3 regions of the Streptomyces sp. NPDC046881 genome follow, and region 1 is predicted to be linked to each of the others. Evidence: riboswitches for the same ligand, from Rfam matches in the RefSeq annotation. Region 1 holds a riboswitch; each other region holds the start of a gene.

Region 1 (4,982 bases):
ACACCAGGCGGTCGGCGGCGGCGTGGTGGCCGGCGTACTGCACGAACCGGCCGAACTGCTCGGACCAGAAGTACGGCACCGGATCGTAGACCGCCGGGGTCTCGCCGAGGATGTTCGCGGCGACCGTGCGCGGGCCCTGCAGGGCGTTGTCCCAGTGGTGGACGAGGAGCCGTTCGCCGTAGCGGGCCGAGGGGAAGGAGGCGCAGTCGCCGACGGCGTACACGTCCGGCACGGAGGCGCGCAGGCGGTCGTCGGTGAGGACCTCGCCGTGCGGGCCCAGCTCGACGCCGGAGCCGGCGAGCCAGGCGGTGGCGGGGCGGGCCCCGATGCCGACGACGACGGCGCCCGCGGGCAGCCGGGTGCCGTCGGAGAGCACCACCTCGCCGGGCTCGACGCGCTCCACGCGCGCGCGGGTGCGCAGCTCCGCGCCCGCGTCGGCGTACCAGGCGGCCATGGGCGCGGCGACCTCGGCGGGCAGGGCGCCGGCGAGCGGGTGCTCGGCGGCCTCCACGACCGTCACCGCGCAGCCGGCCTCGCGGGCGGCGGTGGCGAACTCGGCGCCGATCCAGCCGGCGCCCACGACCACGATGTCGTGCTGGCGGGCGAGCACGGGCCGGAGCCGTTCGGCGTCGTCCAGGGTGCGCAGCAGGTGCACGCCGGGCACGCCCTCGGCGCCGGGCAGCCGGATCGGTTCGGCGCCGGTGGCGAGGACCAGGACGTCGTACGGCACCGGGCCCGCCTCGGTGTCCAGCTCGTGCTCGGCGGGGCGCAGGCCCAGCACCTCGCAGCCGAGCCGCAGCTCGACCCCGAGGGAGTCGAAGTCCACCTCGAAGGCGGAGTCCTCGGCCTTGCCCAGCAGGACCGCCTTCGACAGCGGCGGCCGGTCGTACGGCTGGTGCGGCTCGGCGCCGATGACGGTCACGACGCCCCGGAAGCCCTGCTCGCGCAGGGCGACCGCGGTCTGCACCCCGGCCATGCCCGCGCCGACGACGACCACGCGCCGTCCCGCCGCCGTGCCCTCTTCCGCTGTCTGCTCGCTCACCCGATCACCATAGACAATTGACGATCTGTCAGTCAGGGGGCCCGACCGGTGACCTGTTCCACAACGCTCGTGCCGGAGCCCGGCTGGGACTCCCACTCCCAGCTCTCCTCCAGCCGCACCCGCCCGTCCGGCAGCTCGACCACCGTCGAGACGCAGTGCCCGGAGGCGGTCGTCCCGTCGGTCTTCAGCTGCACGTACCGGAAGTCCAGCCGGTCCCCCTCCCGGGTGCCCACCAGATGGCCGCGCACCACGTCGCCGCCGGCGTACTCGGCCCAGATCCCGCCGTCCTGCTCGTGGTACGTGAAACGGGTGCGGGTGCCCACCTGACCTGGGGCTTGGTCCGCCACGGGGGCGAGGATCAGTCCGTCGAGCGACCGGGCCACGGAACGGGGCTCCCTTACGGGTGAGGAGGGCTGCGGGCTAGGGTGGCCACCGTACAAGCACTCGCGGGAGCCCGGACGCACCGGGCTGAGAGGGAGGCTGGCGGCCTCCGACCGTACGAACCTGATCCGGGTCATGCCGGCGAAGGGAGGGGCTGGACGCCCATGTCGTCACGTACGTCCGACGTCCTCGTCATCGGGGGCGGAATCATCGGCCTGGTCACGGCCTGGCGCGCGGCGCAGCGCGGGCTCGCCACGGCCGTGGTGGACCCCGAGCCCGGCGGCGGGGCCGCCCAGGTCGCGGCCGGGATGCTGGCCGCGGTCACCGAACTGCACTACGGCGAGGAGACCCTGCTCGCCCTGAACCTGGAATCGGCCCGCCGCTACCCCGGCTTCGCGGCCGAGCTGGCCGAAGCAACGGGCCACGACCTCGGCTACCGCCGCTGCGGCACCCTCGCCGTCGCGCTGGACGCCGACGACCGCGCCCACCTGCGGGAACTGCACGAACTCCAGCAGCGCTCGGGGCTCGCCTCCGAGTGGCTGTCCGGGCGGGACTGCCGGCGTCTGGAGCCGATGCTGGCGCCGGGGGTGCGCGGCGGGCTGCGGGTGGACGCCGACCACCAGATCGACCCGCGCCGGCTGGCGGCGGCTTTGGTGGCCGCGTGCGAGCGGGCCGGTGTGGTGTTCCACCGCGCGTGGGCGGAGCGGCTGGACGTGGTGCGGGACCGGGCCGCCGGGGTCACCACGGCGGACGGCACCGCGCTGCGCGCGGACCAGGTGGTGCTCGCGGCGGGCAGCCTGAGCGGGCGGCTCGCGGGCGTGCCGGACGAGCTGCTGCCGCCGGTGCGGCCGGTCAAGGGGCAGGTGCTGCGGCTGACCGTGCCACGCCGGTACGCGCCGTTCCTGAGCCGGACCGTCCGGGCCGTGGTGCGCGGCAGCCACGTCTACCTGGTGCCGCGGGAGAACGGCGAACTGGTCGTCGGCGCCACCAGCGAGGAGCTGGGCTGGGACACGACGGTCACCGCCGGGGGCGTGTACGAGCTGCTGCGCGACGCCCATGAGCTGGTGCCCGGCATCACCGAGCTGCCGCTCACCGAGACCCGGGCCGGACTGCGCCCCGGCTCCCCCGACAACGCGCCGCTGCTCGGCCCGTCCGGCCTGGCCGGGCTGCTGCTGGCCACCGGGCACCACCGCAACGGGGTGCTGCTCACGCCGGTCACCGGGGACGTGCTGGCGCACACCCTGGTCTCCGGTGAACTGCCGGAGGAAGCCCGTCCGTTCGCCCCGCAGCGCTTCGGCGCCGCACTCACGGAGAAGCTGGAGCAGCCCGCATGAACAGCCCGGTCCTGATTTCCGTCAACGGACAGCGCCGGGAGATCGCCCCGGGCACCGTCCTCGACACCCTCGTCCGGACCCTCACCGCGGCGCCGCGCGGGGTGGCCGCCGCCGTCAACGAGACCGTCGTCCCGCGCGCGCAGTGGGCGACGACCGCCCTAGCCGACGGCGACCGGGTCGAGGTCCTCACCGCCGTGCAGGGGGGCTGAGCCGTGGCCGACGATTCCCTGGTCCTCGGTGACCTGACCCTGACCTCCCGGCTGATCATGGGCACGGGCGGGGCGCCCAGCCTCGACGTGCTGGAGCGGGCGCTGATCGCCTCCGGCACGGAGCTGACCACGGTCGCGATGCGCCGGGTGGACCCCTCCGTGCACGGCTCGGTGCTGTCGGTGCTGGAGAAGCTCGGCATCCGGGTGCTGCCGAACACGGCGGGCTGTTTCACCGCCGGTGAGGCCGTGCTGACCGCCCGGCTGGCCCGGGAGGCGCTCGGCACCGACCTGGTGAAGCTGGAGGTCATCGCCGACGAGCGGACGCTGCTGCCGGATCCGGTGGAGCTGCTGGAGGCGGCGGAGACGCTGGTCGACGACGGGTTCACGGTGCTGCCGTACACCAACGACGACCCCGTGCTCGCGCGGAAGCTGGAGGACGTGGGGTGCGCCGCGGTCATGCCGCTGGGGTCGCCGATCGGGTCCGGGCTGGGCATCCGCAATCCGCACAACTTCCAGCTGATCGTGGAGCACGCGCGCGTGCCGGTGATCCTGGACGCGGGGGCCGGTACGGCGTCCGACGTGGCGTTGGCGATGGAGCTGGGGTGCGCGGGGGTGATGCTGGCCTCCGCGGTGACGCGGGCTCAGGAGCCGGAGCGGATGGCCTCCGCGATGAGGCTCGCGGTGGAGGCGGGGCGGCTGGCCCGGACGGCCGGGCGGATCCCGCGCCGCTATCTCGCCGAGGCGTCGTCCCCTGCGGAGGGTTTGGCCGTGCTGGATCCCGAGCGTCCCGCGTTCTGACCGGTGCCGCGGCTGCGTGCGGTCTCCCGCCCGCGCACCGCCCGTTCCCGCTCGCCGTCGGCGGCCGCAAGGTCGTGGGTGCGTCACAGGTCGGCTGCAGTGCCGGGGGGAAAGCGGTCTCGGCGCGGGAACCGCCGGTGCCCCCTCGTAGACTCCCCTGCGTGGATACGACCCTTCAGGACCCCCTCCTCGGGCAGGTGCTCGACGGCCGGTACCGCGTCGACGCGCGCGTCGCGGCCGGCGGGATGGCCACGGTGTACCGGGCCCTGGACACCCGTCTGGACCGCGTGCTCGCGTTGAAGGTGATGCACCCGACGCTCGCGGCCGACGGGACCTTCGTCGAGCGGTTCATCCGGGAGGCGAAGTCGGTCGCCCGGCTCGACCACCCCAACGTGGTGCAGGTCTTCGACCAGGGGACCGACGGGTCGTACGTCTACCTGGCGATGGAGTACATCGCCGGCTGCACCCTGCGGGACGTGCTGCGCGAGCGGGGCGCGGTGCAGCCGCGAGCCGCGCTGGACATCCTGGAGCCGGTGCTCGCCGCGCTCGGTGCCGCGCACCGGGCCGGGTTCGTGCACCGGGACATGAAGCCGGAGAACGTGCTGATAGGCGACGACGGCCGGGTCAAGGTCGCCGACTTCGGGCTGGTGCGCTCCGTGGACACGGTGACCAGCACGACCGGTGCCGTGCTCGGGACCGTCTCCTATCTGGCGCCGGAGCAGATCGAGCGGGGCACCACCGATGCGCGCGTCGACGTGTACGCGTGCGGTGTGGTCCTGTACGAGATGCTGACGGGCGGGAAGCCGCACTCCGGGGACTCCCCGGCCCAGGTGCTCTACAAGCACCTCCACGAGGACGTGCCCCCGCCCTCGGCGCTGGTGCCGGGCCTGCCGTTCGTGCTGGACGAGCTGGTGGCGTCGGCCACCGCGCGCACCCCGGACATCCGGCCGCACGACGCCGTCGCGCTGCTCGCCCAGGTCCGCGAGGCCCGTCTGACGCTGACCGACGAGCAGCTGGACGCGGTGCCGCCGCAGGCGCTGACCGCGGAGCACGACAACGCCGAGGACCGCACGAGCGTGATCCCGCGCGCGCTGACGGTGCCCCGGCCGCTGCCCGTCGACGAGGACGCGGACGCCGCCGGGGACGGGGTCGACCGCACCGCCCGCTTCCAGAGCCCGCCCGTGCCGCCCCGCCGGCGCCCGGGGCGGCCCCCGCGCG
Region 2 (4,982 bases), on a different contig from region 1:
GGGCGTGACGTAGCAGAGCATCGCCGTGCCCCACCAGGCGATCATCGCGGCACCGATGCCGGAGGTGATGTGGTCGTACGCCGGCGCGACGTCCGTGGTCAGCGGGCCGAGCGTATAGAACGGAGCTTCATCGCAGATCTCCTGCTGAAGGTCGATGTTCTCCTTGATCTTGTGCATCGGGACGTGTCCCGGGCCCTCGATCATGGTCTGTACGTCGAAACGCTTGGCGATCCGGTTGAGTTCCCCGAGCGTCCGCAACTCCGCGAACTGGGCCTCGTCGTTGGCGTCCGCGATCGACCCCGGCCGCAGGCCGTCGCCCAGCGAGTACGTGACGTCGTAGGCGGCGAGGATCTCGCACAGCTCCTCGAAGTTCTCGTACAGGAACGATTCCTTGTGGTGGGCCAGGCACCACGCGGCCATGATGGAGCCGCCCCGCGAGACGATGCCGGTCTTGCGGTTGGCGGTGAGCGGGACGTACGCCAGCCGGACGCCCGCGTGGACGGTCATGTAGTCCACGCCCTGCTCGGCCTGCTCGATGACGGTGTCCTTGTAGATCTCCCAGGTCAGCTCCTCGGCCCTGCCGTCGACCTTCTCCAAGGCCTGGTAGAGCGGCACCGTGCCGATGGGGACGGGGGAGTTGCGCAGGACCCACTCGCGGGTGGTGTGGATGTTGCGCCCGGTGGACAGGTCCATGACCGTGTCGGCGCCCCAGCGGGTCGCCCAGGTCATCTTCTCGACCTCCTCCTCGATGGAGGACGTCACCGCGGAGTTGCCGATGTTGGCGTTCACCTTCACCAGGAACCGCTTGCCGATGATCATCGGCTCGATCTCCGGGTGGTTGACGTTGGCCGGCAGCACGGCCCGGCCCGCCGCGATCTCCTCGCGGACCACTTCGGGCGAGACGTTCTCCCGGATGGCCACGTACTCCATCTCGGGCGTGATCTCGCCCCGGCGCGCGTACGCCAGCTGGGTCACCGCCTGGCCGTCGCGGCCCCGGCGCGGCTGGCGCGGACGTCCCGGGAAGACCGCGTCCAGATTGCGCAGCCCGCCACGCGGCGAGGTGTGCTTGATCCCGTCGTCCTCGGGACGGACCGGACGGCCCGCGTACTCCTCGGTGTCGCCGCGGGCGATGATCCAGTTGTCCCGCAGGGGCGGCAGGCCCCGGCGGACGTCCGTGTCGACGAGCGGATCGGTGTACGGGCCGGATGTGTCGTACAGCGTGACCGACTGCCCGTTGGTGAGGTGCACCTGACGGACCGGCACGCGCAGGTCGGGGCGCGAGCCCTCGACGTACGCCTTGTGCCAGCCGATGGACTTCCCGGCCTCCTGCGACTTCTCGTCCTGAACGGAGGCAGGCGTGCGTGCGTCCTTGTTGGTCATGAGACCTACTCCCTACGCCGGCATTACCCGGTAACAGGTTCGGCGGTCGACGCAGCGGTGTCCGTCTGCCGACGCTTCCTGTGGAACATCGGTTGTTCCACGTGAAACATCGCGTGTACGGAGGTCAGCGCCCTCTCAGCCCGGTGCTCCGAGCTCCCGCGTGTGCAAAGGTGCCTCCACGCTAGCGCCATGTGTGGCGCGGTGAACAGTGGGCCCCTACCGTTCTTGCGATGATCGGGTGGTGACCAGGATGGAGCAGTACCCCTATCAGCCGCCCGAGCCGCACCGCCGAGACGGCTCGGACAAGGGCGACGCACACGGCCATGGAGCCCATGAAGGCAGCCGTGATACCGCGCCTGGGCACGGTCATGCGCACGGCCACAGTCACAGTCACGGGCCCGCCGCCCCCGTGTCCCAACACCTGCGCAAGGTCATCGCGGCGATCCTGGTGCCCTTCACGGCGGCCGTCCTGGTCGGTCTCGTGGTGCTCTGGCCCGGATCGGCCCCGTCCCACAAGCGCTCGGGTGTCGGTTTCGACCGGCAGACCCAGCAGGCCACGGTGACCCGGGTCGTGGAGGTCAGCTGCAAGTCGGTGAACGCCGCCGGTGGCGCCCCGACCGGCGACACGTCCACCGCCGGGGGCGCGTCCGCACAGCAACAGGCCGGCGGTACCTGCAAGAAGGCGACCGTCCGCGTCGACACCGGCAAGGACAAGGGACGTACGTTCACCGAGATCGTGCAGCCGGACCAGACACGGCAGCTGCACCAGGGCGAGAAGGTCGTGGTCGCCTACGAGCCCTCGGCCCCCAGGGAGCTGCAGTACGCGGTGACCGATGTGGACCGGAAGTTCCCCATGGCGCTGCTCGCGGGCATCTTCGCGGTGGCCGTCGTCGTGGTGGGCCGGCTGCGCGGTGTCATGGCACTGGTCGCCCTGGCCGTGAGCTTCCTGGTGCTGACGCTGTTCATCCTGCCGGCGATCCTGGAGGGGGCGAACCCACTGGTGGTGGCCGTGGTGGGGTCCAGCGCCATCATGCTGATCGCCCTGTACATGTGCCACGGCCTGTCGGCGCGTACGTCCGTGGCCGTGCTCGGCACGCTGATCTCGCTCTTGCTGATCGGCGTGCTCGGCTCGCTCTTGATCGGCTGGGCGGCGCTGACCGGCAACACGGACGACAACACCGGCCTGATCCACGGTCTGTATCCGTCGATCGACATGAGCGGTCTGCTGCTGGCCGGTGTCATCATCGGTTCGCTCGGCGTGCTGGACGACGTGACGGTGACCCAGACGTCGGCCGTCTGGGAGCTGCACGAGGCGAACCCGTCGATGGGCTGGCGCGGCCTGTACCGGGCGGGTATCCGGATCGGCCGCGACCACATCGCGTCCGTGGTCAACACCCTCGTCCTCGCCTACGCCGGTGCCGCCCTGCCCCTGCTGCTGCTGTTCTCGATCGCGCAGAGCAGCGTCGGGACCGTGGCCAACAGCGAGCTGGTGGCGGAGGAGATCGTGCGCACGCTGGTGGGCTCGATCGGTCTGGTCGCCTCGGTCCCGGTCACCACCGCGCTGGCCGCCCTCGTCGTGTCGGCCGACCGGCCCGGACCGGCCTCGGCGGCACCCGCCGGGGCGCAGCCCGCGCCGGCACGGGGCGGCCGGGGCCGGCGCCGGAAGCGGTGAGCACGGAGGGCCGGGGAGGGTGCGTACGGTGGGGAGGCCCGCGGTGTCACCGGAAGGAGCCCGCTGCAGAAGCGTTCCTGCAAGGTTCCGTGCGGCATCGCGACGGGCCGCCACCCGTGCCGTAACGCTTCAGCCGGCGCTCTGCTCCTCGGCCAGGATGCGGTCCAGAGCCTCGTCGAGATGCGCGTCGAAGTCGGCGAGCGCACCCTCCTGACCGAGCGGCACGAGCTTGTCCGTGCGGTCCAGGAAGGCCACGAGCGGTGGCGCCGACGAGCGGAACAGGGCCTGGTCGCCGCCGACCTGAAGCCGGATCAGCACCTCGCCCAGCACCTCGGTATCGGTGGGGGCGATGTGCACATCCCCCTCCCCGCACGGACGGCCGACCCCGTCGATCAGCAGCTCTCGTCCGAAGGCCCAGGTCACCGGGGCGTCACCGGGCAGATGAAAAGTGAGCCGCACGGCATAGGGATCACTGGCCTCGTAGCGCAACTCCACTGGAATGCGGAAGGAGAGCTCCTCCGACACGAGAAAGCTCATCATGACTTCTGCCTGTACGGACTCGCGCATTGCCTACCCCGTCATATGACGTCGACTGGCCGGGATTGATCTCTCTGACAGTGGTCAAATCTTGCTGAACGTGCACGAGAGATCACAAGGAGTGAGTTTTCAGATACTGATAGAGAGGGTGAGTGCTCCCAAGTGCCGCCCGATCTCCGCCTGGAGCCGGTGGGCCGCGGGCAGCAGCCGGTCGGCCTGGTGGGCGGGGAGGGAGATGGCCATGGTGGCCGCGGTGGCGCCGACCGTGATCGGGACCGCCGCACAGACCGTCCCGACCGCGTACTCCTGACGCTCGACCACCGGTTCCATGCGCCGCGTCCGGGCCAGCCGCCGCAGCAGCGCGTCGTTGTCCCGCACGGTGTACGGCGTGACGGGCTGCACGGGATACCGGGCGAGGTGGTCGCGCCGCGCGTCCTCGTCCAACTGGGAGAGCAGGCACTGGCCGATGGCGTGGGCGTGGCCGGTCTCGCGGAAGTCCGCCCATTCCTCGACCGCGGGCGCCTGACGGGAGGCGGAGACGCACATGACGTCGATCTCGCCGTCCCGGTACATCGCGTAGTACATCGGTACACCGATGGAATCGCGCCAGTGCGCGAGTGTGTCGGCCACCGTGCTGCGACGTTTCTGCTGCGCTCCGCTGCGGCCCAGCCGCTCCGCGGCGTCACCGAGGAAGAACAGCCCCTTCTCGCGGCGCAGATAGCCCTCGTGGACCAGGGTGCGCAGCAGGTGGTACGTCGTGGGCAGCGCGAGGCCGGTCTCGCGGGCGAGTTGTTTGGCGGGGGCGCCGTACGCGTGGGCGGCGACGGTCTCCAGCAGGCGCATGGCGCGCTGGACGGATCCGATGAGCGTGGCGGGGGGCGCGGCGGTCACCGGGGACTCCGGGCGGACGGCGCAGGGCGGTGGTCCGGAGTGGTCCACGGACTGCGGGGCGCCGCCGGAGAGGCTCGCCGCGTGGGGCTGGCCGGGGACGGCCACGGAGGCCGGCCGCCGGACGGGGGACGCGCTGGAGCGCGGTGGGGCGGGGGGTGCGTGGGGTTCTGCCGGTGCGGTGTCAACCGTGGCCAAGGGTCACTCCCGAAGCGCGAGGGGGCAGCCCGTGCGGACGAGCACGGAGGGGGGTCTGCGCCACCCACGGGGCGGGACCCCGTGGGGAGTTCCGGACTTTAACCGTCCGCCACCGCGTGCAGACGGCTCCCGGCGAAACTTCCCTCCCCCGAGGGAACCGGTACTCCCGTCAAGGGTGACCGGCTCCCGCGCGCCTCACCAGTCGCTGCGGGACGCGGAGCTCGCCGTGAACTTGCGCACGACGTAGATCAGCCCGCCGACCAGGGCGACGAAGACCAGCGCCTTGAACAGCAGGCCGACGACGAAG
Region 3 (4,982 bases), on a different contig from region 1:
CATTCGTCGCGCCGCGCGGAGCCAAGAAGCCGCCGCGGCATCTCGCCGACCTCACGCCCGCTGAGCGCAAGGACGCGGTGGCCGGGATCGGTGAGAAGCCGTTCCGTGCCAAGCAGCTCTCGCAGCACTACTTCGCGCGGTACGCGCACGACCCGGAGCAGTGGACCGACATCCCCGCGGGGTCGCGTGCCAAGCTCCAGGAAGCGCTGTTCCCGGAGCTGATGACGGTCGTCCGGCACCTGTCCACCGACGAGGGGACCACGCGCAAGACGCTGTGGCGGCTGTTCGACGGGACGCTGGTCGAGTCTGTGCTGATGCGGTACCCGGACCGGGTCACCATGTGCATCAGCTCGCAGGCGGGCTGCGGGATGAACTGCCCGTTCTGCGCGACCGGCCAGGCGGGTCTGGACCGGAACCTGTCCACCGCCGAGATCGTGCACCAGATCGTCGACGGGATGCGGGCGCTGCGGGACGGCGAGGTGCCCGGCGGGCCCGCGCGGCTGTCCAACATCGTCTTCATGGGCATGGGGGAGCCGCTCGCCAACTACAAGCGAGTGGTGGGTGCCATCCGCGCGCTCACCGATCCCGCCCCGGACGGGCTCGGGCTGTCGCAGCGCGGGATCACCGTGTCCACGGTCGGGCTGGTGCCGGCCATCCACCGGTTCGCCGACGAGGGCTTCAAGTGCCGGCTGGCGATCTCCCTGCACGCGCCCGACGACGAGCTGCGCGACACCCTCGTCCCCGTGAACACGCGGTGGAAGGTGCGCGAGGTGCTGGACGCCGGGTTCGAGTACGTCGAGAAGTCGGGCCGCCGGCTGTCCATCGAGTACGCGCTCATCCGGGACATCAACGACCAGGCCTGGCGCGGTGACCGGCTCGGACGGCTGCTCAGGGGCAAGCCCGTGCACGTCAACCTCATCCCGCTGAACCCGACCCCGGGGTCGAAGTGGACCGCGTCCCGGCCCGAGGACGAGAAGGCGTTCGTCGAGGCCATCGCCGCCCACGGGGTGCCCGTGACCATCCGGGACACCCGCGGTCAGGAGATCGACGGGGCCTGCGGACAGCTCGCGGCCACCGAACGGTAATCTGACCCGGTCGGCACAACTTCATATCGGCCAACATCTGCATATTCCGACAGGGGAGCGCCACAGCGCTGAGAGTGCGGCAACCGGCCGCAGACCCTCTGAACCTCGCCCAGGTCATTCTGGGTAGGAAGTTCGGTCATCACTCAAGCTGTTGCGCCCTGCCCGGGCCTCCCTCGAAGGAGCCCGGGCAGGGCCGCGTCTCTTCCTGGCCAACCCCAGGAGGACATCCAGTGCACAACAAGACCCTCGTGGCCGTCGCGGTCGGGCTCGGCCTGACCACACTGTCCGCATGCGGCTCGACGGACACCGGCAGCCACACGGACTCCAAGACCGTCACCCTGGTCAGCCACAACTCGTGGGCCGTCTCCAAGAAGGTCCTCAAGGACTTCGAGAAGCGGTCCGGGTACAAGGTCCGGGTCCTCAAGGACGGCGACGCCGGGCAGGCCGTCAACAAGGCGATCCTGACCAAGGACAACCCGCAGGGCGACGTCTTCTTCGGCGTCGACAACACCCTGCTCTCCCGCGCCCTCGACAACGGCCTCTTCCAGCCGTACACCGCCAAGGGCCTGGACAAGGTCGGCGCCGCCTACCAGCTCGACAAGGACAAGCACCGGGTCACGCCGATCGACCACGGCGACATCTGCGTCAACTACGACAAGGCGTACTTCAGCGAGCACAGGCTGACCCCGCCGCGGTCCTTCGCCGACCTGGCCAAGCCGCAGTACAAGAACCTCCTCGTCACGGAGAACGCCGCCACCTCCTCGCCCGGCCTCGGCTTCCTGCTCGGCAGCGCCGCGCAGTTCGGCGACGACGGATGGCAGGACTACTGGAAGAAGCTCAAGGCGAACGGCGTCAAGGTCGTCGACGGCTGGGACCAGGCCTACTACCAGGAGTTCTCGGGATCGTCGGAGGGGAAGAAGGCCGGCGGCGACCGGCCGCTCGTCGTGTCGTACGCCTCCTCGCCGCCCGCCGAGGTGATCTACGCCAAGAAGCGGCCCAGCACCGCCCCGACCGGCGTCGCGACCGGCACCTGCTTCCGGCAGATCGAGTTCGCCGGGCTGCTGGGCAACGCGAAGAACCCCAAGGGTGCCAAGGCCTTCATCGACTTCCTGGTCTCCAAGGAGTTCCAGGAGGACATGCCGCTGAAGATGTTCGTGTACCCGGTGCGGCAGGGTGCCGAGGTCCCGGCCGACTTCACCCGGTACGGGCCGGCCGCCGAGGACCCCGCGACCATGGCCCCCGGCAGGATCGCCGCCAACCGTGATCAGTGGGTCAAGTCGTGGACCTCGCTCGTACTGAAGTAGCGACCCGCAAGCGTCGCAGGGGGAACGCGGCGCGGCTCGGCCTCATGGCCGTGCCCGTCGCGTTCTTCGCGCTGTTCTTCGCCTGGCCCGTCGCCGCGATCATCGCGCGCGGGCTGAAGACGGACGGCACCTGGCGGTTCGGGCGGATCGCGGACGTCGTCACGCAGCCGGACATCCGGCACGTGCTGTGGTTCACCACCTGGCAGGCGCTCGCCTCCACCGCGCTCACCCTGCTGCTCGCCCTGCCCGCCGCCTATGTCCTCGCCCGCCTGGACTTCCCGGGCCGGCAGTTGCTGCGGGCCGTCGTCACCGTCCCGTTCGTGCTGCCGACCGTCGTCGCCGGCAGCGCCTTCCTCGCGCTGGTCGGCCGCCACGGTCTGCTCGACCAGCTGTGGGGCGTACGGCTGGACACCACGGTGTGGGCGATCCTGCTGGCCCACGTCTTCTTCAACTACGCGGTCGTCGTCCGCACGGTCGGCGGGCTGTGGGCCCAGCTCGACCCCCGGCAGGAGGAGGCCGCCCGGATGCTGGGCGCCTCGCCGTCGGCGGCCTGGCGGAAGGTCACCCTGCCCGCGCTCGCGCCCGCCGTGGCCGCCGCCGCCCTGATGGTCTTCCTGTTCACCTTCACCTCCTTCGGCGTGGTGCAGATCCTCGGCGGTCCCACCTTCTCCACCGTCGAAGTGGAGATCTACCGGCAGACCTCCGAGGTGTTCGACCTGTCCACGGCCGCCGTCCTCACCCTCGTCCAGTTCGCGGCCGTCGGCGCGATCCTCGTCGTGCACGCCTGGACGGTACGGCGCCGGGAGACGGCCCTGCGGCTGGTGGACCCGAACACGACCGTCCGGCGCCCGCGCGGCGCCGGCCAGTGGGCGCTGCTCGCCGGCGTCCTCGCCACCATCGCCCTGCTGCTGGTCCTGCCGCTCGCCGTCCTCGTCCGCCGCTCCCTCGACGCGCCCGGCCTCGGCTACTACCGGGCGCTGACCGACGCCGACGGCGGTACGTTCCTGGTGGCGCCCGTGCACGCGGTGTGGACCTCGCTGGAGTACGCCGTCGCCGCTACCGCCATCGCCGTGGTGATCGGAGGTCTCGCCGCCGCCGCGCTGGCCCGCCGGGACGCCGGACGGCTGGTGCGGGGCTTCGACGCGCTGCTGATGCTGCCGCTCGGGGTGTCCGCCGTGACCGTCGGCTTCGGCTTCCTGATCGCGCTCGACAAGCCGCCGCTGGACCTGCGCCAGTCCTGGATCCTGGTGCCGCTCGCCCAAGCGCTGGTCGGCGCCCCCTTCGTCGTACGGACCATGCTGCCGGTGCTGCGCGCGGTGGACGTACGGCTCCGGGAGGCGGCGACGGTGCTCGGGGCCTCGCCCTGGCGGGTGTGGCGGGAGGTGGACCTGCCGCTGGTGCGGCGGGCGCTGCTGGTCGCTGCCGGGTTCGCGTTCGCCGTGTCGCTGGGCGAGTTCGGGGCGACCGTGTTCATCGCCCGGCCCGACAACCCCACGCTCCCGGTCGCCGTGGCCCGGCTGCTGAGCCGCCCCGGTGACCTCAACTACGGCCAGGCGATGGCCCTTTCGACGATTCTGATGGTGGTGTGCGCGGCCGCGCTGCTGATCCTGGAGCGGCTGCGCACCGACCGGACGGGGGAGTTCTAGATGCTGCTGAGGCTGGATGGCGCGACCGTGCGCTTCGGCGGGCGGGCCGTGCTCGACGGCGTCGGCCTGGAGGTCGCCGAGCACGAGGTGGTGTGCGTCCTCGGGCCGAGCGGCAGCGGGAAGTCGACCCTGCTGCGGGTGGTGGCGGGGCTGCAACCCCTGCACTCCGGACGGGTGTCGCTGGACGGCCGCGACCAGGCGGGGGTGCCCGCGCACCGGCGCGGGGTCGGGCTGATGTTCCAGGACCACCAGCTCTTCCCGCAGCGGGACGTCGGCGCGAACGTGGCGTTCGGGCTGCGCATGCACGGCGTCGCCAAGGGCGAACGGGACGCCGAGGTCGGCCAGTTGCTGGAGCTGGTCGGGCTGCCGGGGGCCGCCCGGCGGGCCGTGGCCTCCCTGTCCGGCGGCGAGCAGCAGCGGGTGGCCCTCGCCCGGGCGCTCGCGCCCCGGCCCCGGCTGCTCATGCTGGACGAGCCGCTCGGCCAGCTCGACCGCTCGCTGCGGGAGCGGCTGGTGGTCGAACTGCGGGAGTTGTTCGGCCGGTTGGGCACCACCGTGCTCGCCGTCACCCACGACCAGGGCGAGGCGTTCGCGCTGGCCGACCGGGTGGTGGTGATGCGCGACGGGCGGATCGCGCAGACCGGGACGCCGCTGGAGGTGTGGCAGCGGCCCGCCGACGCGTTCGTGGCCCGCTTCCTCGGCTTCGAGAACGTGGTCCCGGCGACCGTCGCCGGGACGGCCGCCGACAGCCCGTGGGGCAAGCTGCCGGTGCCGGACGGCTCCGCGCAGGGCAGCCGTACGGTCCTCGTCCGGCCGGCCGGGGTCCGGCTGGTGCCGGCCGACCAGGGCCTGCCCTGCACGGTGACGGCCCGTACCTTCAAGGGCACGCATGTGGCCGTCCACCTCCAGCCGGCGGACGGCCCGCGACTGGAGGCGGCCTGCGCGCT

What was found. Region 1 has a riboswitch for thiamine pyrophosphate ahead of thiO (glycine oxidase ThiO). Riboswitches for the same ligand answer to the same signal wherever they lie in the genome.
Region 2: it holds a riboswitch for thiamine pyrophosphate, as region 1 does, so the genes downstream of both, thiC (phosphomethylpyrimidine synthase ThiC) here and thiO (glycine oxidase ThiO) in region 1, are expected to answer to the same signal.
Region 3: it holds a riboswitch for thiamine pyrophosphate, as region 1 does, so the genes downstream of both, ABZ923_RS02400 (thiamine ABC transporter substrate-binding protein) here and thiO (glycine oxidase ThiO) in region 1, are expected to answer to the same signal.

Annotation. Positions count from the first base shown of each region.
Region 1 is NZ_JBEYXJ010000049.1:11,407-16,388, forward strand. It holds gene ABZ923_RS22930 (FAD-dependent oxidoreductase) at 1-1,042, opposite strand, end outside; gene ABZ923_RS22935 (hypothetical protein) at 1,075-1,425, opposite strand; TPP riboswitch at 1,479-1,590, shown strand; gene thiO (glycine oxidase ThiO) at 1,588-2,757, shown strand; gene thiS (sulfur carrier protein ThiS) at 2,754-2,966, shown strand; gene ABZ923_RS22950 (thiazole synthase) at 2,970-3,764, shown strand; gene pknB (Stk1 family PASTA domain-containing Ser/Thr kinase) at 3,926-4,982, shown strand, end outside.
Region 2 is NZ_JBEYXJ010000030.1:56,315-61,296, forward strand. It holds gene thiC (phosphomethylpyrimidine synthase ThiC) at 1-1,380, opposite strand, end outside; TPP riboswitch at 1,373-1,550, opposite strand; gene ABZ923_RS17185 (YibE/F family protein) at 1,622-3,052, shown strand; gene ABZ923_RS17190 (SsgA family sporulation/cell division regulator) at 3,182-3,619, opposite strand; gene ABZ923_RS17195 (IclR family transcriptional regulator C-terminal domain-containing protein) at 3,719-4,480, opposite strand; gene ABZ923_RS17200 (DUF5326 family protein) at 4,871-4,982, opposite strand, start outside.
Region 3 is NZ_JBEYXJ010000002.1:195,696-200,677, forward strand. It holds gene rlmN (23S rRNA (adenine(2503)-C(2))-methyltransferase RlmN) at 1-1,085, shown strand, start outside; TPP riboswitch at 1,127-1,233, shown strand; gene ABZ923_RS02400 (thiamine ABC transporter substrate-binding protein) at 1,316-2,389, shown strand; gene ABZ923_RS02405 (iron ABC transporter permease) at 2,434-4,035, shown strand; gene ABZ923_RS02410 (ABC transporter ATP-binding protein) at 4,036-4,982, shown strand, end outside.